DNA from 2 places in the Helicovermis profundi genome. Region 2 is predicted to be linked to the other one. Evidence: a T-box and tRNA genes for the amino acid it is inferred to sense, from the RefSeq annotation. Region 2 holds a T-box; the other holds one or more tRNA genes.
What was found. A T-box is a leader RNA that pairs with one kind of tRNA and senses whether it is charged. The one in region 2 lies ahead of AACH12_RS10090 (glycine--tRNA ligase), so its partner is inferred to be a tRNA-Gly.

Region 1: it encodes a tRNA-Gly, which carries the amino acid that the T-box ahead of AACH12_RS10090 (glycine--tRNA ligase) is inferred to sense. The anticodon was not compared.

Annotation. Positions count from the first base shown of each region.
Region 1 is NZ_AP028654.1:2,695,897-2,711,546, forward strand. It holds gene AACH12_RS12235 (sigma 54-interacting transcriptional regulator) at 1-1,184, opposite strand, end outside; gene AACH12_RS12240 (CdaR family protein) at 1,255-2,544, opposite strand; gene cdaA (diadenylate cyclase CdaA) at 2,519-3,358, opposite strand; gene AACH12_RS12250 (chorismate mutase) at 3,546-3,809, opposite strand; gene aroC (chorismate synthase) at 3,811-4,911, opposite strand; gene aroB (3-dehydroquinate synthase) at 4,966-6,078, opposite strand; tRNA gene AACH12_RS12265 (tRNA-Phe) at 6,319-6,394, opposite strand; tRNA gene AACH12_RS12270 (tRNA-Ser) at 6,400-6,488, opposite strand; tRNA gene AACH12_RS12275 (tRNA-Arg) at 6,497-6,573, opposite strand; tRNA gene AACH12_RS12280 (tRNA-Gly) at 6,580-6,654, opposite strand; tRNA gene AACH12_RS12285 (tRNA-Leu) at 6,686-6,769, opposite strand; tRNA gene AACH12_RS12290 (tRNA-Val) at 6,788-6,863, opposite strand; tRNA gene AACH12_RS12295 (tRNA-Glu) at 6,902-6,976, opposite strand; tRNA gene AACH12_RS12300 (tRNA-Asn) at 6,992-7,066, opposite strand; rRNA gene rrf (5S ribosomal RNA) at 7,073-7,189, opposite strand; rRNA gene AACH12_RS12310 (23S ribosomal RNA) at 7,295-10,220, opposite strand; tRNA gene AACH12_RS12315 (tRNA-Ala) at 10,915-10,990, opposite strand; rRNA gene AACH12_RS12320 (16S ribosomal RNA) at 11,205-12,738, opposite strand; gene AACH12_RS12325 (dihydroorotate dehydrogenase) at 13,213-14,118, opposite strand; gene AACH12_RS12330 (iron-sulfur cluster-binding protein) at 14,118-14,936, opposite strand; gene pyrF (orotidine-5'-phosphate decarboxylase) at 15,079-15,650, opposite strand, start outside.
Region 2 is NZ_AP028654.1:2,243,060-2,258,709, reverse strand. It holds gene AACH12_RS10150 (sensor domain-containing protein) at 1-687, shown strand, start outside; gene mtaB (tRNA (N(6)-L-threonylcarbamoyladenosine(37)-C(2))-methylthiotransferase MtaB) at 772-2,142, shown strand; gene AACH12_RS10140 (histidine triad nucleotide-binding protein) at 2,169-2,513, shown strand; gene rpsU (30S ribosomal protein S21) at 2,679-2,864, shown strand; gene AACH12_RS10130 (GatB/YqeY domain-containing protein) at 2,877-3,323, shown strand; gene ybeY (rRNA maturation RNase YbeY) at 3,444-3,911, shown strand; gene AACH12_RS10120 (DUF3048 domain-containing protein) at 3,915-5,132, shown strand; gene AACH12_RS10115 (cytidine deaminase) at 5,138-5,527, shown strand; gene era (GTPase Era) at 5,560-6,450, shown strand; gene mgtE (magnesium transporter) at 6,467-7,846, shown strand; gene recO (DNA repair protein RecO) at 7,871-8,614, shown strand; gene AACH12_RS10095 (DUF4342 domain-containing protein) at 8,716-9,303, shown strand; T-box leader at 9,359-9,523, shown strand; gene AACH12_RS10090 (glycine--tRNA ligase) at 9,571-10,959, shown strand; gene AACH12_RS10085 (helix-turn-helix transcriptional regulator) at 11,185-11,820, shown strand; gene AACH12_RS10080 (pyruvate, water dikinase regulatory protein) at 11,807-12,634, shown strand; gene ppdK (pyruvate, phosphate dikinase) at 12,804-15,428, shown strand; gene AACH12_RS10070 (deoxyguanosinetriphosphate triphosphohydrolase) at 15,530-15,650, shown strand, end outside.

The DNA of each region.
Region 1 (15,650 bases), 450 kb from region 2:
TTTGTAGCAGATATTACACGAACATTAATTGGGATGGCAATATTGCCTCCAACTCTAATTAGTTCTTTTTCCTGCAAAACTCTTAATAACTTAGATTGCATTCTCATCGATACTTCTGCAATTTCATCTAAAAATATTGTACCACCATTAGCTCTTTCAAAGAGACCTATTTTACCACCTTTTATCGCACCAGTAAAGGCACCTTCTTCATATCCAAATAATTCACTTTCTAAAATACTTTCGCTTAGTGATGCACAGTTAACCCTAATAAATTGAGAATATTTCCTATTACTTGCATTATGTATTGCATGCGCAAACAACTCTTTTCCTGTTCCGCTCTCGCCTCTCAAAATAATTGTTGCAGGAGTTAATGCAGCCAATTTTGCTTTTTCTATTGCATTTACTATTGCTGGATGATTACCTTTTATATCTTCAAAGGTATATTTAGCTTCTAAATGCCTAATAATCTGTTTTGCTTGATCTAATTCTCCAAGCAATCTATTTGTTTCTGTCAAATCGCGAATAACGGCAACACTACCAATTAATTTATTATTTACTAAAATTGGTGCTGCTTCAACAACTACTTCTTTTTTATTTGGTCCAACTCTAAGTTTTACCCCATTAACGGCTTTCTTTGTCTTTAATACTTTTAAATGAACACTTTCTCCATCAGCCAAATCCGTTGCACAATCTTTTCCAATTACATCTTTACTTGTATATCCAGTTAGCCTTGTATATGCTGGATTAATTAATACGTTTATTCCATTTTCATCTACAACATTTATTGCATCTTGAGTAGCATTAAATATAGCTTCAAGTGTGCTTTGTATTTCTTTTAAATTAGTAATTTCTTCAGCTAATTTCTGTATTTCTGTTATTTCTCTAAATACAGCTATTGCACCAATGATTTCTCCATTTTCATCTTTTACTGGCATTCTATTTGTTATTATTGTATTACTTTTAAGAGGTTGTTTTCTATTTAATTCAGATTCTCCTGTTTTAAGTATTATCGGTAATCTGGTACTTTCAATAACCATTTTTATATTTTTGCCTATCGCATCAATAGAATCAATTTCAGTTAATTTTGCTGCTGCATTATTAAATAAAGTTACAATGCCCATTTTATCAACTGCAATCATTGCATCATGCGTCGAATTTAGAATTAATTCAATTTCTCTATTCATTTATTAACCCTCCATAAAGAATGTATAAAATGCTGCCTATAAATAGACAGCACACACTTTAAAATTGGAACTAATTACTAGTCGATGTAGAATCCGTTTTATTTTCATCTGTAACAATAATATTAATATTTGCTGGAAAAATCTCTATATTTTCTACATTAAAGGTATTATTAAGTTCTATTACTGCATCATTATTTCCAATCATAAAATTAGAGCCATCTATACTTAATCTTACATCATCAATCTTTATATTATTTAACACATTTTCTATATCGTATAATTTTATCTTAATAACATTAGGCAACTTAGCTATATTAGTTTGATATTTCGATTCTAAGTTATATATTGGTATTTGACTAATGCTATAACTAAATTCTTTAGATACTATTTTTTCAATATCTATTTTTATTTTTATATCTGATGATTGACTTTCATTCTCTACTCCGTTAGGTAAAACAAGTTTTTTTTCAATAATAAAACTATTGCTTACACCACTAATATCAATTGGTTCTGTGTAAACAGAATTAACGTATTCAAGCGTATTTTTTGCGCCTTTTATTGTAATATTTTCTGGAATCACATTTACACTTACCAATTTATATCCGTTTTTTACATTACCAATAACATTTGTAATCACAGGAATTTTTTTAGTTTTAAAGATATTTTGTTCAACATATACATAGTTCTTGCCAATTGTAATTCCATTAACGATATTTCCGTCGTTATCTATTGGTTTTACCGGTATTTGTTTGCTTATTGAATTCGTAGCATTATTAATATTTAGTTCTCCATAAAGTCTTGCAACTTTATTTACAATCGCTTCTGGTCCTCGTACGAGTATTTCCTCTGGTGAAATTTTCAAATCATCTTTTATATAATCATTTGGTATTTTCCCAGCTATTTTTACTACAACTTTTTTTGACAATTCAACAATTTTATCTAAATTTATTTTAATGTCACTTTTTGATAAATCTTCTATTAATACATTATGACTAATAATTTTCTTCTCTATAGGAACGCTAACTATTCCGCTATTATAACCTCTAAGATCTGCTGTTAAAGCTATATCGCTTTCATTAACATTTAGTATATCATTTCTTCTTCCTTTAATTTTAACATCAATAAAATAATCTTTATCACCTAATATTACCAGTCCGCTTTGATTAAGTTCATCCACATTGATTAATTGAACCTTTACATTTTCAATGACTTTTACAAGTTCAGGATTTACTTGATCAATAACATACATCCACAAAAATAATGCAAAAATCAACGAAAACAACTTCGGAGCAATATTTCTTCTGAATTTGGAATTTTTGAACTGACTATTTAAACTAGATAATTTTGTTTTTATGTTCATTATTAAATCTCCATCTACGTTTTATTAATACTTGATTATTGCTTGGTCTAAATGCTTCAACTAAAATATTTTCGAGTGTATTAGTATCAAGAAATCTATTTAGTTTTCCATCCATTGCAACTGAAATAGCACCCGTTTCTTCAGACACTATAATTACAACTGCATCAGATATTTCTGCAACTCCAAGTGCAGCTCTATGCCTTGTACCTAATTCTTTACTTATTTTTTGATTTTCTGTAAGAGGCAAAATGCAACCGGCTGCCATAATTTTGTTTTTTCTAACTACTAATGCACCATCATGAAGTGGCGTATTAGGTATAAATATATTTAACAGAAGCTCACTACTTACTAAACTATCAATTTTAATTCCAGTCGATATTATTTCATTTAAGCCAGTTTGTTTTTCCATAACTATAAGTGCACCTGTTCTGTCCCTCGATAAACTTGCAACTGACTTTGTTATTTCCTTAAAAGTTCTTTTTCTCTCTTCTTCAAAAACATCTGCAAGTGATTGCTCGAATAATTTAGAGCGTCCAATATATTCTAATGCTCGTCTAAGTTCAGGTTGAAAAACAATTAAAAGAGCAACCAATCCTAACGTCATAGTGTTTTTTAAAATAAATTGAACAACATAAAGCTGAGCCCATTCACTAAGTTTTTGAATTATAAGTAAAATTATCAATCCCTTTATTAATTGTTCAGCTCTGGTTTCTTTAATTAAAAACAATAATTTATTAAAAACATACGCAACAATTAATATATCAATAATATCTTGAATTCTAATATTCATAAATACATTTATAATTGATTCCATAGTATACACCCTTTAAAATTTTATCTGATGATTTAAAGCAGAAATTACTCAATATCTGACTTACTAGGAAATCAAAATAAACCTGCTAAGTCAATAGTACTACACCTAAAGCCAATAATTCATTTATATTACTCTATATTAGTATACTATAAATACTAAATAATTTTTATCTATTTATCATTTTTATTTACATATTTTTTTGATATTCCTTTGAAATACTTAGTATACTTTTAAATAATTCTTTAATATAGTTTTTTTTATTAAGATCTTTTAGAAAAATACAAGTATTATTAATAATTTCTTTTTCCCTTTTTTCGTCATATAAACTAATTTCATTATCTTTTTTACTATGAGCAATTTCTAAAGCCAAATCTAATCTTTTTTCTATCAATTCAACTATTTGTTTATCGCATTTATCAATTTCTTCTCTTAAAATATCTATTTTTTCCATATTACCACCAATTAATCCCATCATACTCATTTTCAATTAAATCAAGAACTGCAATTGCCATTATCGCCTCCACAACAGGAAGTGCTCTTTTAACAATACAAGGGTCATGTCTACCTTCTATTGTTAATTTCTTATCTTTTTTTTCTTTAATATCTACTGTATCTTGCTCTATAAAAATTGAAGGTGTTGGCTTAAAAACTACACTAAAGTCAAGTGGCATTCCCGTAGTAATCCCACCAATAATTCCTCCATTGTTATTCGTTTTTGTTTTAATTTGATTGTTTTTAATATAATACTGATCATTTGCATCACTTCCAAGCATCGAAGCAAAATCAAATCCTTTCCCAAATTCAATTCCCTTTACAGCTGGAATCGAAAAAGCTAAATTTGATATTTTTCCTTCTACTGAATCAAAATATGGGCTACCAAGTCCTGGTGGTACATTAAAAGCAACACATTGAACTCTTCCTCCAACAGAATTACCAGCTTCACTAGCTTTAATTATTGCTTTTTTCATATCTTCCATTATCTCTTTCTCAAATACTGGAAATTCATTATCTGAAATTTTTTTAAAAATTTCAGAATTCAACATTTTCCCTTTTACATTTTCTGATTTCACATTAGAGATTTGAGTTATTACAGAAAAAATATCAATATTAAGTTTTTTTAAAGCCAATTTCGCAATTGCTCCCGCAAACACAATTGGTGCAGTTATTCTCCCTGAAAAATGTCCTCCACCTCTATAATCATTAAATCCTTTATATTTTACAAATCCCGAATAATCAGCATGACCCGGTCTCATAAAATCTTTAGTTTTTTCATAATCTTTTGAGTGTTGACTTGTATTTTCAATTATAACTGTTAATGGTGTTCCAGTACTTTTTCCATTGAAAACTCCAGATATAATATTTGGAATATCATCTTCTTTTCGTTTTGTTGAAAATTTATCTTTACCAGGCTTTCTTCTATTTAATTCTGATTTTATAAAATTCATATCAATTTCTACTCCAGATGGAAAACCATCTATTGTAATACCTATTGCTTTACCATGTGATTCTCCAAATAAACTTAACTTTATTTTGCTACTCCATATTCCACTCATCATACACCACCCAAGTTTTGTATTATAATAACAATCTCTATATTCTGAAATACTCTAATTTTCGCTGTACTTATCGATTAGATAGTTATCAAATTTTTCTAAAAATTCGTCTAAACTCATTTTAAATATAATAGCTTTCCTAGCATTATTAATTACAATAATATTAACACTCTCATTAAAAAATTTTTTATCATTTCTCACTACATTATTAAAAAATTTTCTATCTAATCTCACAGTTTTACTAAATCCAAATTTATCTAAAACACTCCTTATTTCACCACTATAATCAATTTTAACAAGACCTTTTTTATACGCAAATTCACTTATTATAAACATACCTTCAGCAATTGCTTGACCATGAGTAATAACACCATACCCATATTGTTTTTCAATGACATGTCCTATAGTATGTCCGAAATTAAGTATCATCCTTTCACCTTTATCATACATATCATTTTCTACAAAATATTTTTTTATTAATAAAGATTTCTCTATTATTTCACTATATTTTTTTGAAATTTCTTTCACATTTTCTAAATTCATAAGCAATTTTCCAAGACTATCATCATATATATAACTATATTTAATAATTTCTCCTAACCCATCTTTTATTTGTTCAATACTAAGAGTCTTTAAAAATTCTGTATCAACAATAACTAATTTTGGATTATAGAAGGCTCCTACTAAGTTTTTACCTTCTTCAATATTTACTGCTACTTTACCACCTACACTACTATCAACTTGAGATAAAAGTGTCGTAGGGATTTGAATAAAATTAATACCTCGTAAAAAACTTGAAGCCACAAATCCTACAATATCACCAACTACTCCACCCCCAAGTGCAATAATTGTATCATCCCTTCTTATATTATACTTAGCAAGTTTAGAATATAAAAATTCACAAGTAGTCAAGTTTTTACTTGTTTCTCCATTTTTCATTACTATCTTTTTTACTAAATAATTATTTTTTGTTAAATGATTTTCTATTTTACTATAGTATAACGATTCAACAATATCATCAGTTATTATAACTATTTTTTTGCTCTTTGTGACCTTCTTAATATATAAAATACTTTTTTCGAATATATTATTTCCTAAAATAATATTATAATCATCATTTGTATTAATGTTTATAATTTTTATTTTATTTTTTTCATTATTCACCATAGAAATTGCCACCTTTTTCAACTTATTTTATATGTGTTTCAAACAGAATAACAGTTTTATAGGTTTTTATCAATACTTTTATTTTATATGCTATTTATATTCAACTATTTTTAGTATTTGAAAAAAAATCTAGGTTCTCAAATTTAGTAAATCGCTTAATTTAAATTCATATACCCAATCAATTTATATATATTTGGATATAACAAAAAGTCTGTTTACATTATGTAAACAGACTTTTTTTGGTGCCCAGAGGCGGAATCGAACCACCGACACGGGGATTTTCAGTCCCCTGCTCTACCGACTGAGCTATCTGGGCAAAACTGGCGGAGAGGGAGGGATTCGAACCCTCGTGGGCTTGCACCCTAACGGTTTTCAAGACCGCCCCGTTATGACCACTTCGGTACCTCTCCAAAAAAAATGGTGCAACCGCGGGGATTCGAACCCAGGACCTACGCCTTAGAAGGGCGTTGCTCTATCCAGCTGAGCTACGGATGCACATTTTGGAGCAGAAGACGAGATTTGAACTCGCGACCCTCGCCTTGGCAAGGCGATGCTCTACCACTGAGCCACTTCTGCACATTATTAAATTTATACTAATTAAAACTAATGGTGCGGGTGGAGGGACTTGAACCCCCACGTACAAGACACTAGATCCTAAGTCTAGCGCGTCTGCCAATTCCGCCACACCCGCATGTGGATATAAAATTAATGGTGGGAGTAACAGGGCTCGAACCTGTGACCCCCTGCTTGTAAGGCAGATGCTCTCCCAGCTGAGCTATACTCCCACATTTGTTTCATTTTGCTAGGATGTTTCTTATATAAATGGTGACTCCTAGGGGAATTGAACCCCTGTTACCGCCGTGAAAGGGCGGTGTCTTAACCGCTTGACCAAGGAGCCCTAAGATTAATGAGTTGGCTCCAAGGGTGGGGCTCGAACCCACAGCCTATCGGTTAACAGCCGATTGCTCCACCATTGAGCTACCTTGGAACAAATAACTAGCAACGACCTACTCTCCCAGGGGACTGCTCCCCAAGTACCATCGGCGCTAAGAAGCTTAACTTCTGTGTTCGGTATGGGTACAGGTGTAGCCTTCTTGCCATCATCACTAGATTCATTTGCTACAATTTACTTCATTCATTGAATTACTCGTAAATTCTATCAAATATTTTTGGAATTGTTCTTCCAAAACTGCATATGGATTAAACGTTTTTTCTTGTGGTCAAGACCTCGACCTATTAGTATCTATCAGCTTCATACATTGCTGCACTTTCACCCTAGACCTATCAACCAGATTTTCTACCTGGGGTCTTACTCACTTGAAGTGATGGGAAATCTTATCTTAAGAGGGGCTTCGCGCTTAGATGCCTTCAGCGCTTATCCTTTCCATACTTAGCTACTCAGCTATGCTCTTGGCAGAACAACTGATACACCATTGGTATGTCCATCCCGGTCCTCTCGTACTAAGGACAGATTCTCTCAAATTTCCTGCGCCCACAGCGGATAGGGACCGAACTGTCTCACGACGTTCTGAACCCAGCTCGCGTGCCTCTTTAATGGGCGAACAGCCCAACCCTTGGGACCTAATTCAGCCCCAGGATGAGACGAGCCGACATCGAGGTGCCAAACCTCCCCGTCGATGTGGACTCTTGGGGGAGATAAGCCTGTTATCCCCGGGGTAGCTTTTATCCGTTGAGCGACGGCCCTTCCATTCGGTACCGCCGGATCACTAAGTCCTACTTTCGTACTTGCTCGACCTGTATGTCTCGCAATCAAGCTCCCTTCTGCCTTTGCACTCTTTGAATGATTTCCAACCATTCTGAGGGAACCTTTGAGCGCCTCCGTTACTCTTTGGGAGGCGACCGCCCCAGTCAAACTGCCCGCCTGACATTGTCCCTGTACCGGATCACGGTACCAGGTTAGAACGCTGATATACAAAGGGTGGTATCCCAAAGGCGACTCCTCACAAACTGGCGTTCATGTATCACAGTCTCCCACCTATTCTGTACATTATATATCAAAGTCCAGCGCCAAGCTGCAGTAAAGCTCCACGGGGTCTTTCCGTCCTGCTGCGGGTAACCGGCATCTTTACCGGTACTACAATTTCACCGAGTCTATTGTTGAGACAGCGCCCAAATCGTTACGCCTTTCGTGCGGGTCGGAACTTACCCGACAAGGAATTTCGCTACCTTAGGACCGTTATAGTTACGGCCGCCGTTTACTGGGGCTTCGATTCAATGCCTCGCTTACGCTAACATCTCCTCATAACCTTCCAGCACCGGGCAGGCGTCAGCCCCTATACTTCATCTTTCGATTTAGCAGAGACCTGTGTTTTTGGTAAACAGTCGCTTGGGCCTATTCTCTGCGGCCGACCTTAGCTCTGAACCTAGATCGGCACCCCTTCTCCCGAAGTTACGGGGTCATTTTGCCGAGTTCCTTAACAATAGTTATCTCGCTCACCTTAGTATTCTCTACCTACCTACCTGTGTCGGTTTACGGTACAGGCACCTTTTATCTAAATAGCGGCTTTTCTTGACAGTGTGAAATCAGTTACTTCGTTACTTGTTTTTCACTCCCCATCACACATCATATGAACAATACGCCGGATTTACCTAACATATCTAACTCTGTGCTTGGACGTACTCTTCCATTCGTACGCTTAACCTATCCTTCTGTGTCACCACTTCTTTCATACAATAAACGGTGGTACAGGAATCTTTACCTGTTGTCCATCGACTACGACTTTCGTCCTCGCCTTAGGTCCTGACTTACCCTGAGCGGACGAACCTTCCTCAGGAACCCTTAGGTTTTCGGTGGGCAGGATTCTCACCTGCCTCTCGCTACTCATGCCAACATTCTCTCTTCTGCAAAGTCCACAGCTCCTTACGGTACTGCTTCGCTCCATGCAGAATGCTCCCCTACCCATATACGATAGTATATGCCAAAGCTTCGGTAGTAGATTTTAGCCCCGGTAATTTTCGGCGCACAATCACTCGACTAGTGAGCTATTACGCACTCTTTAAATGAGTGGCTGCTTCTAAGCCAACATCCTAGTTGTCTAAGCAACTGCACATCCTTTCCCACTTAATCTACATTTTGGGACCTTAGCTGTTGGTCTGGGCTGTTTCCCTTTCGACCACGAATCTTATCATACGTAGTCTGACTCCTAAATTAAAGATTCCGGCATTCGGAGTTTGATAGGCTTCGGTAGTCGGTGAAAACCCCTAGGCCATTCAGTGCTCTACCTCCGGATCTCATCATTTAAGGCTAGCCCTAAAGCTATTTCGGGGAGAACCAGCTATCTCCGAGTTCGATTGGAATTTCTCCGCTATCCACAAGTCATCCCAACCTTTTTCAACAGATATGGGTTCGGGCCTCCACAAAATTTTACTTTTGCTTCACCCTGCTCATGGATAGGTCACCCGGTTTCGGGTCTACGACATGCAACTAAGACGCCCTCTTAAGACTCGCTTTCGCTTCGGCTCCTTGTCTTAAACAATTAACCTCGCTACATATCGTAACTCGTTGGCCCGTTCTACAAAAAGTACCCGGTTGTTCTCATATGGAACTTCCGGTGCTTGTAAACATAGGGTTTCAGGTTCTTTTCACTCCCCTCCCGGGGTTCTTTTCACCTTTCCCTCACGGTACTATTCTCTATCGGTCACTAGGTAGTATTTAGCCTTGGGAGATGGTCCTCCCTGTTTCCCACAAAGTTTCACGTGCTCCGTGGTACTCTGGATTAGAGTCGCGGGTCTTCATCTTTCGCCTACTGGACTTTCACCATCTTCGGTTCGCATTCCCATACGATTCGGCTAGATTACCTCCATCACTTTATTCTCTATCCTCAACCCCGACTTCCGTAGATGTCGGTTTGGGCTCTTCCCCGTTCGCTCGCCGCTACTTAGGGAATCGATTTTTCTTTCTCTTCCTTCAGGTACTTAGATGTTTCAGTTCCCTGAGTTTCCTTCTCATAACCTATTTATTCAGTTATGGATGACTAGTTATTACACTAGCCGGGTTTCCCCATTCGGACATTTCCGGATCTACACTCGCTTGCAGCTCCCCGAAACTTTTCGCAGCTTACCACGTCCTTCATCGGCTCCTAGTGCCAAGGCATCCGCCCTATGCTCTTATTCTCTTGACCTTTTTTTTATTACAATTTACTTCGTATTTCTTCGTCATCTTCTTTACTCGGCACACTCACGTATAAAATACGCTTCATTCGCCTCATTCATAGATTCCTTGAACTACTCGTAAATTCTAATAAAAACCTTTTTTCATTATAATTTCCTTCGCTCTACTTCGCCAACTTCTTCACTCGGCACACTCACGTATAAAATACGCTTCGTTCGCCTCGCTCATCGACGCCTTGTATTGCTCGTAAATTTTAATGAAAACTTTTTGTTTAACTGATTTATTTGCATAAATTTCGTTAAACGATGAGTGTTACTACTTTATTAGTAATAACTTTATTTAAACAGCTTTCGCTTTTTAAACTTGTTTCATTTGTTTCTTTTGTCTTCTCGTTTTTTATCCATATGCAGTTTTCAAAGAACAATATGCGCGAACTTTTAGCAGATGCCAAATTTTAAGTTATTAAGCATTTACAAATTTATTTGTATAATGCGTATAATTTAAAATTTGATTTCGTGCGTTAGCGCGAAGAGCTAAACGTTAGTTTAGCGAATGCATCATACAACAGTTTTTAAGTTGTATTAACGAATGCATCATACAACTACTTATTAAAGTTGTATTTAGCAAATGCATCATTATATTTTCCACCATGATATTATAACATTGTTGTAATATCATGATTTTTCGTTATAACTTTGCATCTATGGTGGAGACGAGGAGACTTGAACTCCTGACCCCCTGCGTGCAAGGCAGGTGCTCTCCCAACTGAGCTACGCCCCCATAATTTGTGATAATTTGTTTGACATTTCTGCGTCACTTACTTCACTCGGCACACTCACGTATAAAATACGCTTCACTCGCCTCGCTCATTAGTTCCTTGCTCTGCTCGTAAATTTTCACAAATTCACTCACATGGCATTTCACAAATCATCTTTTTAGTTTGAAAGTATTAAACTTTCAAAACTGAACAGCAATAAACCTTTAGTCTCCTTAGAAAGGAGGTGATCCAGCCGCACCTTCCGATACGGCTACCTTGTTACGACTTCACCCTAGTCATTGATTTCACCTTCGACAGCTTCCTCCACTTACGTGGTTAGATCACCGGCTTCGGGTGCCCCCAACTTCCATGGTGTGACGGGCGGTGTGTACAAGACCCGGGAACGCATTCACCGCGACATTCTGATTCACGATTACTAGCAACTCCAACTTCATGTAGGCGAGTTGCAGCCTACAATCCGAACTGAGATCGGCTTTTTAGGATTCGCTCCAGATCACTCCTTAGCTGCCCGTTGTACCGACCATTGTAGCACGTGTGTAGCCCAAATCATAAGGGGCATGATGATTTGACGTCATCCCCACCTTCCTCCGGTTTGTCACCGGCAGTCTCTCTAGAGTGCCCAGCCTTACCTGATGGCAACTAAAAATAGGGGTTGCGCTCGTTGCGGGACTTAACCCAACATCTCACGACACGAGCTGACGACAACCATGCACCACCTGTCTTATATGTCTCCGAAGAGAAATACTCGATTAAGAATAGGTCATATAGATGTCAAGATTTGGTAAGGTTCTTCGCGTTGCTTCGAATTAAACCACATGCTCCGCTGCTTGTGCGGGTCCCCGTCAATTCCTTTGAGTTTCATACTTGCGTACGTACTCCCCAGGCGGAATACTTAATGCGTTAGCTCCGGCACCGAGATTCGACTCCCGACACCTAGTATTCATCGTTTACGGCGTGGACTACCAGGGTATCTAATCCTGTTTGCTCCCCACGCTTTCGTGCCTCAGTGTCAGTTACAGTCCAGAAAGTCGCCTTCGCCACTGGTGTTCCTCCTAATATCTACGCATTTCACCGCTACACTAGGAATTCCACTTTCCTCTCCTGCACTCAAGTCTAACAGTTTCAAAAGCTTACATCGGTTGAGCCGTTGCCTTTCACTTCTGACTTGTTAAACCACCTACGCACCCTTTACGCCCAATGATTCCGGATAACGCTTGCACCCTACGTATTACCGCGGCTGCTGGCACGTAGTTAGCCGGTGCTTATTCCTAAGGTACCGTCTTTTATCTTCCCTTAGAAAAGAGTTTTACAACCCGAAAGCCTTCATCACTCACGCGGCGTTGCTGCATCAGGCTTGCGCCCATTGTGCAATATTCCCCACTGCTGCCTCCCGTAGGAGTCTGGACCGTGTCTCAGTTCCAGTGTGGCCGATCACCCTCTCAGGTCGGCTACTGATCGTCGCCTTGGTAAACCGTTACTCTACCAACTAGCTAATCAGACGCGGGTCCATCCTATACCGCCGGAGCTTTTACCACTGAATCACTCAATTCTGTGGTCTTATAAGGTATTAATCACCGTTTCCAGTGGCTATCCCTTTGTATAGGGTAGGTTACCCACGCGTTACTCACCCGTCCGCCGCTTTCCATCAACTCATTCACCCGAAGGTTCATTCATTAACTTCACGCTCGACTTGCATGTGTTAGGCACGCCGCCAGCGTTCATCCTGAGCCAGGATCAAACTCTTAAAAAAATTTGCTGGCGTTTTTATACTTGTTTCTTCAAGTTCGTTTTTTATACTTGCTCGCAAGTTTGTTTCCTTCATCATTTTGACTAGGTTCCGCTTGTTTAATACAACTTACTTCGTATTTTTATTTTCTCTCCCTCACTCAACTCAGTCATGTATTAAATACATTCCTTCATTTCGCTCGTCGATAAATTAAAACTACTTGTTAATTCTATCAAACCTTACGTTTTTACTGTTCAGTTTTCAAAGTTCAATTTTTCTCTCACAACGACTGTTGCGACTCATTTATAATAGCATTTCATTTTTACTTTGTCAAGCATTTTATGCTATTTTTTTCAAAACTTTTTTTAAATTGAAGAAGTAATTATTTCTTCACAAAAGATAAAAATAAATGAACCGTCTATGTGACAGCTCATTTATAATACCACCTGATTTTATTCATGTCAACAGTAAATTTAATAAAAAAATATTCTGAACTTTCTAATAATGAGCCTTGCCCCATATACTATTTAATGAAGTCAAATTATTTTCCTGCAAATATTTTTTTAAATTTTCTAGAATTTCTTTTGTTATATATGGATTTGTGAAGTTTGCAGTACCAATTGCAACAGCTTTTGCTCCTGCTAAAATAAATTCAATTACATCTTTTTCACTACTAATCCCACCCATACCGAGTATAGGTATTTTTATCATTTTATAAGTATCATATATCATTTTAACAGCTACTGGTTTAACAGCCGGACCAGATAATCCTCCTGAAATATTACCTAAAAGAGGTTTCATTGTTTTTATATCAATCTTCATACCCGAGATAGTGTTTATCATAGATATACAATCAGCACCCGCTATTTCTGCTGCTAATGCTATTTCCGTTATATTTTTTACATTCGGACTAAGTTTAACAATAAGATGTTTTTTCGTTTTATTTCTCACCTTTCTAACCACTTCACTAACCATTAAAGGATCTGTTCCAAAAGCCATTCCACCACACTTTACATTCGGACATGAAATATTTAATTCAATTGAGTCAACTTCAGTATTTGATATGATCTCTGTAATTTCTTCATACTCTTCAATAGTATTTCCATTGATATTTGCTATGATTTTCGTATCATATTCTTTAAGAAAAGGTAATTCCTCTTCAATAAATTTATACACACCAGGATTCTGAAGACCCACGCAATTAAGCATCCCCATAGGAGTTTCCGCTACCCTAGGTGCATCATTTCCAATACGCGGCTTTAAAGTAAGTCCCTTAACAGAAATAGCTCCCAAATCATTCAAATCTATAAATTCAGAATATTCCCTAGCAAATCCAAAGGTTCCAGAAGCAACAGTTATTGGATTTTTTAATTTTAATCCATTTAAATCTACTGATAAATCCATTATATAAACACCTCCTCGCCTTTAAATACCGGTCCATCTTTACATACACATACAGACGTTTCTTCTGTTATTTTTTTAGTACAGCAAAGACAAGCGCCTACTCCACATGCCATTCTTTCTTCAAGTGATGCATAAAACTCAATATTTCCATCTATTTCTTTTGCTATATTATAAACTGATCTCATCATTATTTCTGGACCACAGGTATAAATAACTTCAATGTTTTTATCTTCTATAAACTTCTTTAATTCATAAGTCGGATATTCTCCGTAAAGCAATGAAACATTGCCATTATATTTTTTTTCTTTATCAGATTTCTTCTCTACATAAACATCTACGCTTTTCGAGAAATTGCTAAATTCTTCAATTTGGTATGCGTTTTCTAAAAAGCCAAGTTTAGAGAAAATCTCACACGACTTATCAATATCAATTCCAAGTTGTACAAGTGGCGCATTACCAACCCCACCACCTATTAACAATATTTTTTTATTTTTATAAAGGTTACTAAAGCCATTGCCTAGTGGTCCCATAATATCTAAAAATTCTCCAACTTTCTTAGATAAAAAAGATTTTGTTCCATCTCCTTCAAGTTTAATTATAAAATTTATCTTTTCTTCATCAAATTTATTAACGCTTATAGGCCTTCTCAAAATCATCGAATCATTTGCTGGCTTTATATTGAAAAATTGACCTACTTTTATATTAAAAAATTCATTTTTAACACAAATTTCAAGTATATCTTTTTCTATTAAGTTAATAGTTAGTATTTCACAATTTTCTATTTTCATAGCTTGTTTAAAAAATAATGCAAATGACATATTCATTTTCAAAAAACTTGTAAATAAATTCCACGCTTCAAAAGAAGAATTTATTTCACTGAAATTTTGTCATAATACACAGTATTTTTTAAATCTTTCACCGCCTTTATTTATTTTTTTTAATAAATCATATCTAAAAATATTACCATCTATATTTGTTTACATTTTTCAAATTTAAATTTATATCTTCATTCATTTCTTTAACAGCAATTCTTGCTGATTCACCAATATTTTTACCAATCCTATTAAAAGCATAGATAATCCCTCTCGATGAATTTACAAGAGCACCTAATCCGTCTTTATTAAATCCACTTACAACATCACTACCTTTCCCCCCTTGTGCTCCATATCCCGGCACAAGCAGATAACTCCTTGGAATCAATTTTCTTATCTGCGAAAGTTCACTACTATAAGTCGCTCCAGTTACAGCACCAATTGAATGATAATTATTTTTGCCTAGTGTATCATCTGCAAAAGAATTTATACTCGCACATACATACTCATAAATTTTTTTATTATTAGAAATTCTATCTTGTATTTCACCAGATGATTTATTTGATGTTTTAACTAATAAGAATATCATTCCCCCATCTTCTTTAATATCTTCTATAAATTCTTTCACCGTATCACTACCTAAATACGGGTTAATTGTCACAGCATCAGTCTTAAAATCATTAACTTGTTTGCCACTAAAAAGAACTTTTCCAAGATGAG
Region 2 (15,650 bases):
CCTATTTTTAATATAGAAACAAAAAAAATTAAAGATTTTGAAATATTATTAAGGTGGCCGTCTAATCCAACAAGTAAAAAGAATATTGGGTATATTATAGGACTTGCAGAAAAAACAAACCAAATAATCGAGATTGACAAATGGGTTGTGGAGAGGACATTTAGTAGTATTAAAGAAGTGGCAAATGATAATGATAAAATAAAATTTTCCTTAAACATATCCACAAAATCATTTTATTCTAATGACTTTATTCAGTATTTAAAAGATATGATAGATGTTTATGGAATTAACCCTGAGCAAATTATAATTGAAATTACTGAATATTCTATAATAAGAAATGTAGATACTGCTTTCAAAATTATGAAAGAATTAAAAAAAATAGGATTTATAATGTCGCTTGACGATTTTGGTACGGAATACTCTTCTCTTAATTATTTAAGTAAACTACCTTTTGATATATTGAAACTTGATAAAAGTTATATAGATAGGATCGTAAATGAAAATAAAGCATTTATAATTGTAAAATCTATTATTAATTTGTCGAAGGAATTAGGTTTAATTACTATAGCAGAAGGTATAGAAACAGAAAAACAGCTAAGTCTGCTTAAAACTATGAAATGTGAACTTGGCCAAGGATATCTAATTTCTAAACCATTAAATAAAGATGAGATGTTAAGTATAATATAATAAAATTTGAAAAAACTTTCTCCTTGTGATAGATTATATTCATTGTAAGGAATTTGGTGATATGTTTTTAAGGAGAAAATTGTCGTGGATATAAAAAAAGAAAAACAAATTAATGCATATATAAAAGAAGAAAAATTTATTATTAAAGATAAAAGAAGAAAAAGCGTTCATATACACACTCTAGGTTGTAAAGTAAATCAATATGAAAGCGAAGCTATGGCAGAAATGTTTGAAAAAAGCGGGTATGAAATTGTTGGTAAAGATCAAATAGCAGATATTTATATTATTAATACGTGCACAGTAACAAACTTAGGTGATAAGAAATCAAGGCAATTTATTAGAAAATCTAAGAGAAATAATCCGGATGCAATTATTGCTGTAGTTGGTTGTTATTCTCAGGTTAACCCCAATGATATTAAAAATATTGAAGGTGTAAATCTAATACTCGGAACTAATGAGAGAAAAAAAATTGTAGAATATATCGAAAATCTAAAAGAAAATGAAGTTAAATGTCTTGTATCAAATATTATGGAAATAAAAGAATTTGAAGAAATTAAGATTGATGCAATTAAGGAAAAAACGAGAGCGTTTATAAAAGTTCAAGATGGATGTAATCAGTACTGCACATATTGTATCATTCCATATGCAAGGGGAAATATTAGAAGTCGTAGTCCTGAAAATGTAATTGCAGAAGTTAAAAGGTTAGTTGAACATGGATACAAAGAAATCGTATTAACAGGGATTCATATAGCTTCTTATGGAAAGGACTTAAAAAACTTTTCTTTGATTGATCTAATAGAATTAGCTGATAAAGTTGATGGCCTTGAAAGATTAAGAATGAGCTCTGTAGAACCTAGACTTTTTGAAAATGATTTTATAGAAAGACTCAAAAAAGTAAAATCATTTTGCCCACATTTTCATCTGTCGCTTCAAAGTGGGTCTGATGGAGTTCTAAAGAGAATGAATAGAAAATATACTTCCAAAGAGTACTTAAATACAGCTAATCTGATTTATTCAAGTTTTAATAACGCAGCTATTACTACTGATATTATAGTCGGATTTCCTGGTGAAACAGATATGGAATTTGAAGAAACTTTAGAATTTGTGAAAAAAGTTGGCTTTAGCCAAGTACATGTATTTCAATATTCTCCAAAGGAAGGTACCAAAGCCGCATTAATGGAAAATCAAATAATGAATAGTATTAAACATAGTAGAAGCGAGAGCCTTATTGAACTTACAAAGAATCTTGAAGATAAATTTCAAAAAAATATGGTAAATCAAAATTTAGAAATTTTATTTGAAGGATATTACGAAAAAAACAAGAAGTATGTGGAAGGTATATCTAAAAATTACCTTAGAGTAATTGTAGAAAATAGTAAAACTTTAAAAGGAAAAGTTTATAAAGTAAATATTGTTGGTATAAAAGATGGTATTTTACTTGGAAAACTTATATAGCGTAAAAAAAAATAAGAGGTGATAATTTGAGCGATTGTATCTTTTGTAAAATTGTAAATGGAGAAATTCCATCAAAAAAAGCTTATGAAGATGATAAAATTTTGGCTTTTTATGATTTGAATCCAGTTGCGCCAGTACATATTTTAATAGTTCCCAAAATTCATATTAATTCAATTGTTGATTTAGATTCAAAGTCTATAGAATATGTAACTTATATTATGACAAAAATTAAAGATCTTGCAAAAGAACTGGGTGTTGATGAAAGTGGATTTAGGTTAGTTACCAATGTTGGTGACGATGGTGGGCAAACTGTTGAACACTTACATTTTCATTTGGTAGGTGGCAGACCACTTGAGTGGCCTCCTGGTTAAAAAATGTTATATAATTAGCAAAAAAATATAAATTTACTTTAAAAAAATTCTTGCTTTTTATGAATATTTATTGTATAATTACCTAGTATTCTGTGAATATCCCACTGTAATTGCGGTTTTTCCGTAATCAGAATGCAAGTAACACACGGGGGGAGGGAATAAAAAATGGCAGGAATTAAAGTTGGTACTACGGAATCAATTGATAGTGCACTTCGTAGATTCAAAAAAGAAACTTCAAAATCTGGGGTTTTAGCTGAAATCAAGAAGAGAAAGCATTATGAAAAACCTAGCGTAAAGAAAAAGAAAAAATCTGAAGCAGCTAGAAGAAAAAGCAAGAAAAATTCTTTCTAGGGGGTGATTTGAATGTCCCTAAAAGATCAATTAATGATTGATTTAAAGGATGCTATGAAACAAAAAGACGTTATTAAAAAGACTACTGTTACTATGCTTCGTTCTGCTGTTAAGCAGGTAGAAATTGATAATAGGGTAGAACTTAGTGATGATGATATTATTGAAATCATAGCAAAACAAATAAAGCAAAAAAAAGGTGCAATAGAAGAATTTTCGAAAGCTGAAAGAACTGATTTAGTTGAAGAAGCTGAGAAAGAAATTTCTGTTTTATCTAAGTATTTGCCTGAGCCTATCTCCGAAGAAGAATTAACAAAACTTATTATGTCTGCAATTGAAGAAGTAAATGCTACTTCGATGAAAGATATGGGAAAAGTAATGAGTATAGTTAATCCGAAATGCGTTGGTAGAGCGGATGGTAAAACAGTGTCTTCACTGGTGAAGAAAATGATAAATAATTAATAAGTACAACATAAAAAGCTGATTTTATCAGCTTTTTTTATTTTTTGATAAATTATAATATTCATAGTATATTATTTATCAAAAAAATGATATAATTGAGTGCTAAGACAAGGAGAATATATGGTAAATTTAGATATTGAAAATTCACAGAGTGCATATGAAATTGATGAAGTTATGATTAAAAAGCTTACTGAAACTGTTGAAATGGCAATTTGGGTAGAGGGTTTAGAAGAATTTAATATTGAAGTTAGTATGAATATCGTAACAAATGAAATGATAAAAAAGCTTAATAAAGAGTATAGAAATATAGATAGTGTTACAGATGTTCTTTCGTTTCATCAATACGATAGTATAAAGGATTCTGATGAACTAGATGAAAATTTGTTTTTAGGTGATATTGTGATAAGTGCTGAAAGAGCCTATGCACAGTCGATAGAATATAATCATTCTTTTTTAAGAGAATTATGTTATTTAGCAGTACATAGTATGTTTCATTTGTTTGGATATGACCATATGAATGAAATTGATAAAAAAGAAATGAGAGAGCTGGAAGAAGAAACATTAAAAAAATTAGGGATTAATAGGTGATTTATGTTTAGAAAAATTTATTTGTTGCTGCTAATATTTGTTATAGTTTTTGCGTCATCTGCGTGTCAAAATGCTTCAAGTATTGATGTAAAAGATAATACAAGTAATGATGTGAATTTAGAGAAAGACAATAAGTTAGACAAAGATAGTAGTGACAAGAAAAACCTAAAAGAAGTTATTGTAATAGAAGATAAAAAAACTGAAAAAGAAGAAGACACTGTTCAAAGTGAGGCTTCAAAAGAGAAAACTTCTACTGACAGTGAAGTTAAAGTGAGTACAAAGAATTCAGTTGACAGTAATACTAGTGAAAAAGAAAAGTCAAAGCTTAGTGGACTTTTATTTGATAAAAGTGAGCTTGAGAAACGACCTGTAGCAGTTATGCTTGATAATCAGTACTACGCTCGTCCACAGTCAGGACTTAGTGAAGCTGAGGTTGTTTATGAAATTTTAGCTGAAGGGTTAATTACCAGATATATGGCAGTGTTTTATGGCAATGCGCCTAAGAGGGTAGGTCCAATTAGAAGTGCAAGACCTTATTTTATAAATAAAGCGTTAGAATATGATCCTTTATATGCACATGTTGGTGGTTCGCCTGCAGCTTGGGCAGACCTTGTTAACCTTAATGTAGCAGACCTTGATGGCTTAAGTGGAAACGGGATGTATAGAACAAGCAAAACTAATAAAAAACCACCTCATAATACTTATTCTTCAATTTCCGCTCTTAGAAAAGCTGGTTCAAACAGAAAGTATAGATTAAAAGGTAACTTTGATTTTTTTGAGTTTTATAGTAAAGACGAGAAGCCTATTAATAGTGAGCAAGCAAATTATTTAAAAATAGTATATAAGAAATCTTCAAGTTCTGATAAAACTGGATATTATGTTGAATTTAAATATGATAAAGATTTAAAAGAGTACTATAGATACGTTAATGGTAAACATCATATTGATGAAGCAAATGGAGAAAATTTAACAGCCAAAAATATTATTGTGCAATTTGCTAAACATAAAGTTATAGATGATAAAGGCAGACTTAAAATTGATGATTTAGGAAAAGGCGATGCATATTTACTTACAATGGGCGTAAAAACAAAATTGACATGGAGTAAAAAAAATAGAGAATCCATGACAAAGTTTTATGATAAAGATGGGAAGTTAATTGAGTTAAACAAAGGTGTGACTTGGTTTGAAGTTGTACCGAAAACTATAAAACTTGGATGGTGAAGATAATGGATTACAAAGAGTTAGTGAGAAAAGCTTATGAAGTTCGTGACAATGCGTATGCTCCGTATTCAAAATACAAAGTAGGAGCTGCTCTATTAACAAAAAACGGAAAAATTTATTTAGGATGCAATGTCGAGTGTGGGTCTTTTGGAGGTACAAATTGCGCTGAAAGAACAGCTCTATTTTCAGCTATTGCCGATGGTGAAAAAGAATTTACAGCAATTGCAATAGTAAGTAGTAGCAACGATTTTACTTATCCGTGTGGGATTTGTAGACAAGTATTAATTGAATTTGGAAAAGATCTTGATGTAGTTATTGCAAAAGATATGGAATACAAAGTATTAAAATTAGGAGAATTATTACCGCATTCTTGGACAAGTGAAGAATTGTTATAGAAAAGTCTAGTGCTAAAGTAAAAGGAGAATTTATGGGATTTAAATCAGGATTTGTTACCGTTGTTGGTAGACCAAACGTTGGAAAATCAACGTTGATAAATAAAATTTTAGGCGAGAAAATCGCGATTATGAGCGATAAACCTCAAACTACAAGAAATAAAATACAAGCAATATATCAATCAGACAATTCGCAAGTAATATTTATAGATACACCAGGTCTTCACAAACCTAAAAATAAATTAGGTGAATTTATGGTTTCAACTGCTTATGAAACAATTAAAGAAGTTGATGTAGTATTATTTTTAGTAGATGAGTCAACTAAAATTGGGCTAGGTGATAAATATATTCTTGAAAAACTTAAAATGTCAAGAACTCCTGTTATTTTAGTAATTAATAAAATGGATTTAATTAATCCAGAAAATTATATAAAAATAGTTGAAAATTATAAAGAATATGATTTCATTGAAGAAATAATTTCTATTTCTGCACTTAACAATATTAATGTTGATATTTTATTAAATATGGTTAATAATTTACTTCCTGAAGGACCTATGTACTATCCATCAGATATGATTACAGATCAACCGGAAAAGGTTATTGCCGCGGAAATTATAAGAGAAAAATTACTCCATTATTTGAATGATGAAGTTCCTCATGGAGTAGCTGTAGAAATAGAAAAAATGAGAAAAAGAAAAAATTCTGATATTGTAGATATTAATGCAACAATTATTTGCGAAAGAGAAACGCATAAAGGCATTATTATTGGAAAAAATGGTAGGAAATTAAAAGGCGTTGGGAAAAGCGCTAGAGAAGATATAGAAAAATTACTTGGTTCTAAAGTATATCTTGAAATTTGGGTAAAAGTAAGACAAGGTTGGAGAGATAACGATTCACATCTTAAAAACTTTGGATACAATAAATAAAATTTGGAGGTGGGCAATGAATGCAATAATTGATGAAAATATTGATGATATTATTGATTTTATTAAAGAGCACTTTGAAAATAATAGAATTGATGAAATAAAAAATATTATTGAAAAAATGCATCCAGTTGACCTTGCAGATGTTTTAATGGAGCTTTCCGATGAAAATCGTTTAAATTTTTTAAATTTATTATCTTGGGAAGATTCAAGTGAAGTCTTATCTGAACTTGGACCAGAGTCTTTTAGCGAAGTATTAGAATTACTTGGAAAAGACAAAAAAACTTATGTTCTTGATAGAATGAGCCAAGATGATATTGTTGATAAATTAGGTGAACTTGAAGAAGATAGAAGAAAAGAAATCATTGCATATTTGGATATTGAAAATGCTAGAGATGTAAGAGAACTTCTTGTTTATGATGAAGATACTGCCGGTGGTATAATGACTAAAGATTTTATATCTTTAAAGTCAGATTATACAATTTACAAGGCAATAGAAACACTAAGAAAAACTGAGGTTGATAATGAAACTATTTATTATGTATATGTAACTGATCTTGAAGAAAGATTAGTTGGAGTAATTTCGCTTAGAGAATTAATTATTGCAAAACCAAATCAATTAATTTCTGAAATAATGAATGAAAATGTTATTAGCGTAACTACCTCTGATGATCAAGAAGAAGTTGCTAGAATAGTTTCTAAATATGACCTACTAGTAATACCAGTTACGGATAATGATGGTGTATTATCCGGGATTATTACAATGGATGATATAATAGATGTAATTGAGGAAGAAGCTACTGAAGATATATTAAAATTTGCAGGCTCTTCAGATTTAGAAGATTTTGATGAAGAAAATTTTGGTATGAGAATTTTAATGTCAGTTCGTTCAAGGCTACCTTGGTTAATTATTACACTTTTTGGTGGACTTTTTACTTCACACATTGTTTCTAATTTTCAAGGTGTGATTAATTCTAACACTACTCTAGCAATGTTTATGCCTCTTTTGGCAGGAATGGGTGGAAATGTTGGTACGCAGTCTTCAACACTTACTGTTAGAAGTATTGCAGTAGATCAAATTCGTGGAAAAGAAGTTCTTTTGACTATTTTTCAAGAAGGAATAGTTGGCATATCTATAGGTATTGTATGTAGTATTATTGTTGCTATATCGTCTTTCTATTTAAAAGGGGATATACTTATGAGTCTTATAGTCGGAGTTGCAATGATGTCAAATATTGTTACTGCAGCGACAATTGGTACAATGGTTCCTATTGTATTTAAAAAAATTGGAGTAGATCCAGCCGTTGCTTCTGCGCCATTCATATCTACGACTGTTGATATTACAGGGCTTACAATTTACTTTACATTAGCAACGCTTATGATGAAAGCGTGGCTTTAGGAGTATGTATTTAAAAGGAATATTATGTATTTTAATACGTTAGCAATAGTAATAAAAAAAACAAAATTATCTGATACAGATATAATTTTAACTCTTTTCACAAAAAAAGCTGGAAAAGTTACTGTTATATCTAAAGGTGCGAGAAATCCGAAATCTAAACTTTCATCTGCTTCTCATCCCTTCATTTATGGAGATTTTATGCTTTCTATGGGTAGTAAATGGAATAGAATTAATTCTGTTGAAATTGAAGAAAGTTTTTATAAATTAAGGGAAGACTTAGTTAGGTTAGCATATGCATCTTATATAGTTGAATTAACCTCACATGTAATTTTAGAAAATTCGCCTAATATAAGATTATTTAATTTACTATATGAAGCCTTAAGTGTGTTAAATAATAAAAATACTGATTTTGAATTACTTAAGATTTCATATGAACTAAAAATGATGAGCATTATTGGTTATAAAATGAATATAAATTCATGTGTAAACTGTGGAAAAACTGATAATATAAAATGGTATATTAGTCCTATTGAAGGTGGATTAATTTGCGAAGATTGTAAAAGAAACTTTAATGAATTAATATACAGTGGGAAAAATGCACATAAAGTTATAAATTTTATTTTAACTAACGATATTTCTACTGTTTTAAATACTTCTATTAATAAAAGATATATTGTATTAATAGGTAAAATTTTAAGTTTGTTTATATTCCATCATTTGGGACATAAAAAATTTAAAAGTCTAGACTTTTTAAATACAATAAAATAATAATTAATGTAAATTTAATCTTATTTTAAGGATTTTATTTGTTTTATAGTATAAACTAATATTATGAAACGATACAACAATAATACAAAGGAGTGATTTTGATGAACAATATTACACTTGAGATGGTAGACGATGTTATTAATAGAACTGGAGCGTCTTATAAAGAGGCTAAAGAGGCTTTAGAATTTTGTGAAGGAAATGTATTAGATGCAATTGTTTATATTGAAACGGTAAATTCTGATAGTAGTAAGAAAAATGAATTTTATGATGCTGGCAATGAAATGCTTGAAAAGTTAAAAGAATTTGTTAAAAAAGGCAATGTTTCAAGAATTGTTTTTGAGAAAAACAATAAAACTATGCTTGATATACCTGTAATTGCAGGAGCTGTAGGCGCACTTATTTTTGCTGGACCTACTTTAATTGCTATTGTAGCTGCAATTGCAATTGGTGCAGAAATTAAAGTTATAACTGATGATGGAGAAGTAATTAACTTAAACAAGAAAACAGAAGAAACTGTCAAGAATATGAAAGAAAAAATGAATGAATTTACAAATAGTTTTAAAAAAGAAGATAGTGAAGATGTAACTGACGAAGAAAAAAATGAGGAGTCAAATGAAGAAACTCCTAATGAAGAAAATACTAGTGAAGAAGAAAAAATTGTCGTTGATTTTAAAAAAGACGAAGAATAGTATTTGTTTGATTATAATTTGTAGATATGTTAGAATGTCAGTAATTATTTAAATATAGAGTGCAATGATAAAGAGTAGTAGTATATTTTGAGTTTTAGAGAGTCATAGTTGCTGGGATATGATACTTAATGTATGTGAATGGAACTTTTAGCAATACTTAAACAAAGTGGATTTTTTAAATCAACTAGGGTGGAACCGCGGATAATCTTTCGTCCCTTTTTTATAAGGGATGGAGGATTATATTTTTTTGTTCAAAAGGAGGAAAAAATGGGAAAAAATACAACAATGGAAAAAATAGTTTCATTATCAAAATCAAGAGGATTTGTTTATCCTGGTTCTGATATATATGGTGGACTTGCTAATACTTGGGACTATGGTCCGCTAGGTGTAGAATTAAAGAATAATGTAAAAAAAGCATGGTGGAAGAAATTTATTCAGGAATCGCCTTATAATGTTGGAATAGATTCTGCAATACTTATGAACCCAGAGACTTGGGTTGCTTCTGGTCATGTTGGCGGATTCAATGATCCTTTAATGGATTGTAAGGAATGTAAATCAAGATTTAGAGCAGATAAATTAATTGAAGATTATTTTTTTAAAAACGATCATGATGAAGTAGTTGACGGATGGGAAAATTCAAAAATGGAAGAATTCATTGAAGGTCATGATATAAAATGTCCAACTTGTGGTAAGAAAAATTTTACTACTATTAGACAATTTAATTTAATGTTTAAAACACACCAGGGTGTTACTGAAGATTCTTCAACTGAAATTTTTTTAAGACCGGAAACTGCACAAGGTATATTTTTAAATTTTAGAGTTATTGCAAGAACTTCACGTAAAAAAATTCCATTTGGAATTGGACAAATAGGAAAATCGTTTAGAAATGAGATAACTCCTGGTAATTTTACTTTTAGAACTAGAGAATTTGAACAAATGGAGTTAGAATTTTTCTGTGAACCTGGTGAAGATATAAAATGGTTTAACTACTGGAAGAATTATTCGTTTAATTGGTTAAAAGATTTATCTATAACTGAGGAAAATATAAGATTTAGAGACCATGACGAGGATGAATTATCACATTATTCAAATGCAACAAGTGATATAGAATTTAAATTTCCTTTTGGATGGGGAGAACTTTGGGGTATTGCAGATAGAACAGATTATGATCTTAAATGCCATATGGAGCATTCTGGCGTTGATTTAAGGTATCAAAATCCGATTACAAATGAAAAATATTTACCTTACTGCATTGAACCATCTCTTGGAGCGGATAGAGTCACATTAGCGTTTTTGATTGATGCATATGAAGAAGAACAAATAGATGAAAAATCAGAAAGAATTGTATTAAAACTTCATCCATTTCTTGCACCTTTTAAAGCGGCAATATTTCCATTAACAAAAAAATTAGATGCTGAAGCTATAAAAGTGTTTGAATTACTATCTAAGAAATTCAATGTAGACTATGATATGTCTGGTAGTATTGGAAAAAGATATAGAAGACATGATGAAATTGGAACTCCATTTTGTATAACATATGATTATGATTCTTTAGAAGATAATACAGTAACTATTAGAGATAGAGATACTATGGAGCAAACAAGAATGCCTATAGAAGAACTAGTAGAGTATATTGAAAAAAGAGTTGAATTTTAATAATTAGTAAAATTTAAATAGAAAAATTAAATTACCGTAAAAAAACAAAAACTTTCAAAAGGTTTTTGTTTTTTTTTGTTATTTTGGGGAATAAATGATACGTAAGAATAGGGTGTAAAAATAAATTTATATCATTATAAGTGTTGAATTATTACTATATAGTGTAGTATAATTACGTAAAACAACTTAATGTGATACACAATTAAAAGAAAAGAGGTGAGTTAAATAGAATTTAATGAAAGACAAACAGAAATTATTAGCATAGTAAAAAAATTCGAACCAATTACAAGCGTAAATATTGCAGGTAAGCTCGAACTTTCAAGATCAGCTATTAGATCAGATTTAAGTATTCTTACTATGTCTGGTATTTTAGAAGCTAAGCCAAAAGTTGGCTATAGATACATACAAAAAAGCGAGAGAGAATTAGTTGTTAATATGATAAAAAATTTAAAAATTAACGAACTTAAATCACTTCCAATATGTGTTGATGAAAAAGTATCTGTTTACGATGCAATAGTGACCATGTTTTTAGAAGATGTAGGTTCTCTTTATGTACTTCAAGAGAATTACTTGGCTGGAGTAGTAAGTCGAAAAGATTTTTTAAAAGCTGCAATTGGAGATGCAGATATGAAGAATATGCCAGTTGGAATTATTATGACTCGCATGCCAAATATTGTTGTTATTCATCCAAATGAATCTGTTTATGCAGCTGCAAAAAAGATAATTGACCACCAAATCGATGCTCTTCCAGTTGTGGAAGATATAGTTAGAGATGGTGTTATTAATTACAAAGTGATTGGGAGAATTTCAAAAACAAACATTACAAAAGTTTTTACAAATTTAGAAATTGGAGGCGAGTGATATAGAGACTTATAAAGTTTACGTGGTATCAGATTCAGTAGGTGAAACAGCAGATATGCTTGCAAAAGCTGCATTCGAACAGTTTAAGGGAAAGAAGTTTGAAGTTAAAAAATATCCTTATATCACAAATGAAGAAGAAATAATAGATTTAGTTGAAAATGCAAGTCATGGAAATTCGATTATAGTATTCACTACTGTGCTTGAAAATTTAAGGGAAAAAATAACTGTTGAATGCGAAATTAAAGGAATTCCATATATAGATGTTATGAAAGAACCAATAAAGGCGTTTGAAAAATTTTTAAGCACTAAACCTGAAAATGAACCAGGAATTATTCATAGATTAGATGCAAAATATTTTAAAAGAGTAGAAGCCATTGAATTTGCAGTTAAATATGATGATGGAAAAGATCCAAGAGGAGTACTTAAAGCTGATATTGTTCTTCTAGGAATAAGTAGAACATCTAAAACACCTCTTAGTATGTATCTTGCAAATAAAAATGTTAAAGTTGCAAATATTCCTTTAGTACCAGAAGTGCCAATTCCGGATGAAGTATTTGAGGTTTCAAATAAAAAAATTATTGGTTTAACAACTGACCCAATGAAATTAAATGAAATAAGACAAGAAAGGCTTAAAGCATTAGGTTTAAGTGATACCGCAATTTATGCAAATGTTGATAGAATTCTTGAAGAAATTGATTATGCAGAAAAAGTTATGAAAAAAATAAGTTGTCCAGTAATTAATGTGTCAAATAAGGCGATTGAAGAGACTGCTAATTTAATTTTAGAAATAATTAAAGAAAGAAATAAAGAATAAATATAAATAAATTTCTTGGATTCAGAGGGAGTTTTTACTCCCACTGAATTTTAGAAAACATAATCCAGGGCTTTTTTAGAGTTCTTTATCCCCCACTTTTTTAAGAAGTGGGGGTATTAGAACTCTAAGGCATCGGATAAACTAAAAAATGAGAGGTGAAAAGTAAGAAATGAAAAAATATTTATATGCATTTGAAGAGGGAAGTAAGGAGTTAAAGAAAATTCTTGGAGGAAAAGGAGCTAATCTTGCGGAAATGAAAAAGATTGGGCTTCCAGTTCCAAACGGCTACACTATTACAGCTGAGGCATGTATTAAGTACTATGATGATGGTGAGAAAATTGATGAAAAATTAATAAAGGGTATTTTTGAAAGACTAAAAGAATTAGAAGGCAAAACTGGAAAAATATTTGGTGATAATAAAAATCCACTTTTAGTATCTGTAAGATCTGGAGCTGCGATATCAATGCCAGGAATGATGGACACAATTTTAAACTTAGGTTTAAATGATAATTCAGTTATTGGGGTAAGTGAGTTAACAAATAATCCTAGATTTGCTTATGACTCTTATAGAAGGTTTATTCAGATGTTTTCAGATGTTGTTTTAAACATTTCTAAACATAAATTTGACAGTATATTGGATAGTGTAAAAGAAAGAGAAAATTTATCTTCTGATCCAGAATTATCTGTTGATAATTTAAAAGAAATAATAGAAAAGTACAAAAAGCTGGTTAAAAAAGAGACTAAAATAGATTTTCCAGTAGATCCAAATAAACAACTTATAATGGCGATTGAAAGTGTATTTGAATCATGGAATAACTCAAGGGCAATTATTTATAGAAATATTAATGAGATTCCACATGATATGGGTACAGCCGTTAATATTCAAGAAATGGTTTTTGGAAATATGGGAGATACTTCTGGAACGGGTGTAGCTTTTACAAGAAATCCTGCAACAGGAGAAAACAAATTTTTTGGTGAATTTTTACTTAATGCTCAAGGGGAAGATGTAGTAGCAGGAATTAGAACTCCAAAAGAAATTAATGAATTAGAAAATGTTTTACCAGAAGTTTATAATGATTTTTCGACAATTTCTAGAAAATTAGAAAAGCACTATAGAGATATGCAGGATATTGAATTTACGATTGAAAGAGGGAAATTATATTTTCTTCAAACAAGAACTGCCAAAAGAACTGCAAATGCAGCAATAAACATAGCAGTTGATATGGTAGAAGAAGGTATGATAACAAAAGAAGAAGCTATTCTAAGAATCAACCCAGATCAAATTGAACAGTTGCTTCATCCAACTTTTGATGACGCGGCATTAAAAGAATCGCAAATCATAGCAAAAGGACTACCAGCTTCTCCAGGTGCTGCAACAGGTAAAGTTTATTTTACTTCAGAAGACGTTGTTGAAGCTAAAGCTAGAGGAGAAAAAGCAATACTCGTTAGAGTAGAAACTTCTCCAGAAGATATTGAAGGTATGGTTTCAGGTGAAGGCATTCTTACTGCTAGAGGTGGTATGACATCGCATGCAGCAGTTGTAGCAAGAGGAATGGGTAAATGCTGTGTTGCTGGATGTGGAGACGTTCGAGTTGAAACATACAATAGCTTATTTAAAACTGCAAATGCTGTTGTTAATGAAGGCGAGTACATTTCTATAGATGGAAATACTGGAAATGTGTATAAAGGGGAAATAAAAACTAAAGAAGTTGCAATGAGTGGAAATTTCGGAACACTAATGTCATGGGCCGATGATATTAGAAGACTAAATATTAGAACTAATGCAGATAATGAGAGAGATTCTAAAACTGCTATTAAATTTGGTGCTGAAGGAATTGGACTTTGTCGAACTGAGCATATGTTTTTTAATGAAGAGAGAATATTTGCTGTTAGACAAATGATAGTATCTACTACAATAGAACAAAGAAAAATTGCTTTAAAAAAATTGCTTCCATATCAAAAAGATGATTTTGTAAGTATATTTAATGTTATGAAAGAGCTACCTGTAACTATTAGACTACTTGATCCACCACTTCATGAATTTCTTCCTAGCGAAGATGAAGATATAAAAAATTTAGCGCTTGAACTTGGAATGGAGTTTAACAATTTAAAATCAATAGTAAATGAACTTAGAGAATTTAATCCGATGTTAGGTCATAGAGGTGTAAGACTTGCGGTAACATATCCTGAAATTTATGAAATGCAGGTTAAAGCCATAATGCTTGCAGCAGTAGAAGTTAAGAAGAAAAATGGATATGATATAAAACCAGAAATAATGGTTCCGCTTGTTGGATTTAATAAAGAATTTACTATTATTAAAAAATTAATAAGAGAAACTGCAGATGAAATTTTAAAAGAAGAAAATATGGAAATGACTTATAAAATTGGAACTATGATTGAAGTTCCAAGAGCAGCTCTAACTGCAGATGAAATTGCTAAAGAAGCAGAGTTTTTCTCATTTGGAACAAATGATTTAACTCAAATGACATTAGGTTTTTCAAGAGATGATTCAGGTAAATTTATACCTGAATATAAGAAAAAAGAAATATTTGAAAGTGACCCATTTGAAACGATTGATCAAGATGGTGTTGGTCAACTTATAAAAATAGCATTTGAAAAAGGTAAAAAAGTTAGACCGGATATTAAAATTGGTATATGCGGAGAGCATGGCGGTGAACCTAAATCAATTGAATTTTGTGATAAAGTAGGTTTGAAGTATGTGTCATGTTCACCTTATAGAGTTCCTGTAGCAAGACTTGCTGCAGCTCAAGCAACTATAAAAAACAAAAAATAAATAATGGTTAATACTAAAAGCAAAGAGAAATATTAAAAATTAGTTTTCTCTTTGTTTTTAATGTTATAATGAGTAAAATACATTAAATTAGGTGGTGAAGTATGACTATAAGAGAAGAAACTTATAAAATTGAAAGAATGATATTACAAAAAAATGCAACTTTATCTGAAAATAGTAGAGGCAGGCAAAAAGAAGAAGCATTATGTGAATTTAGGACACCTT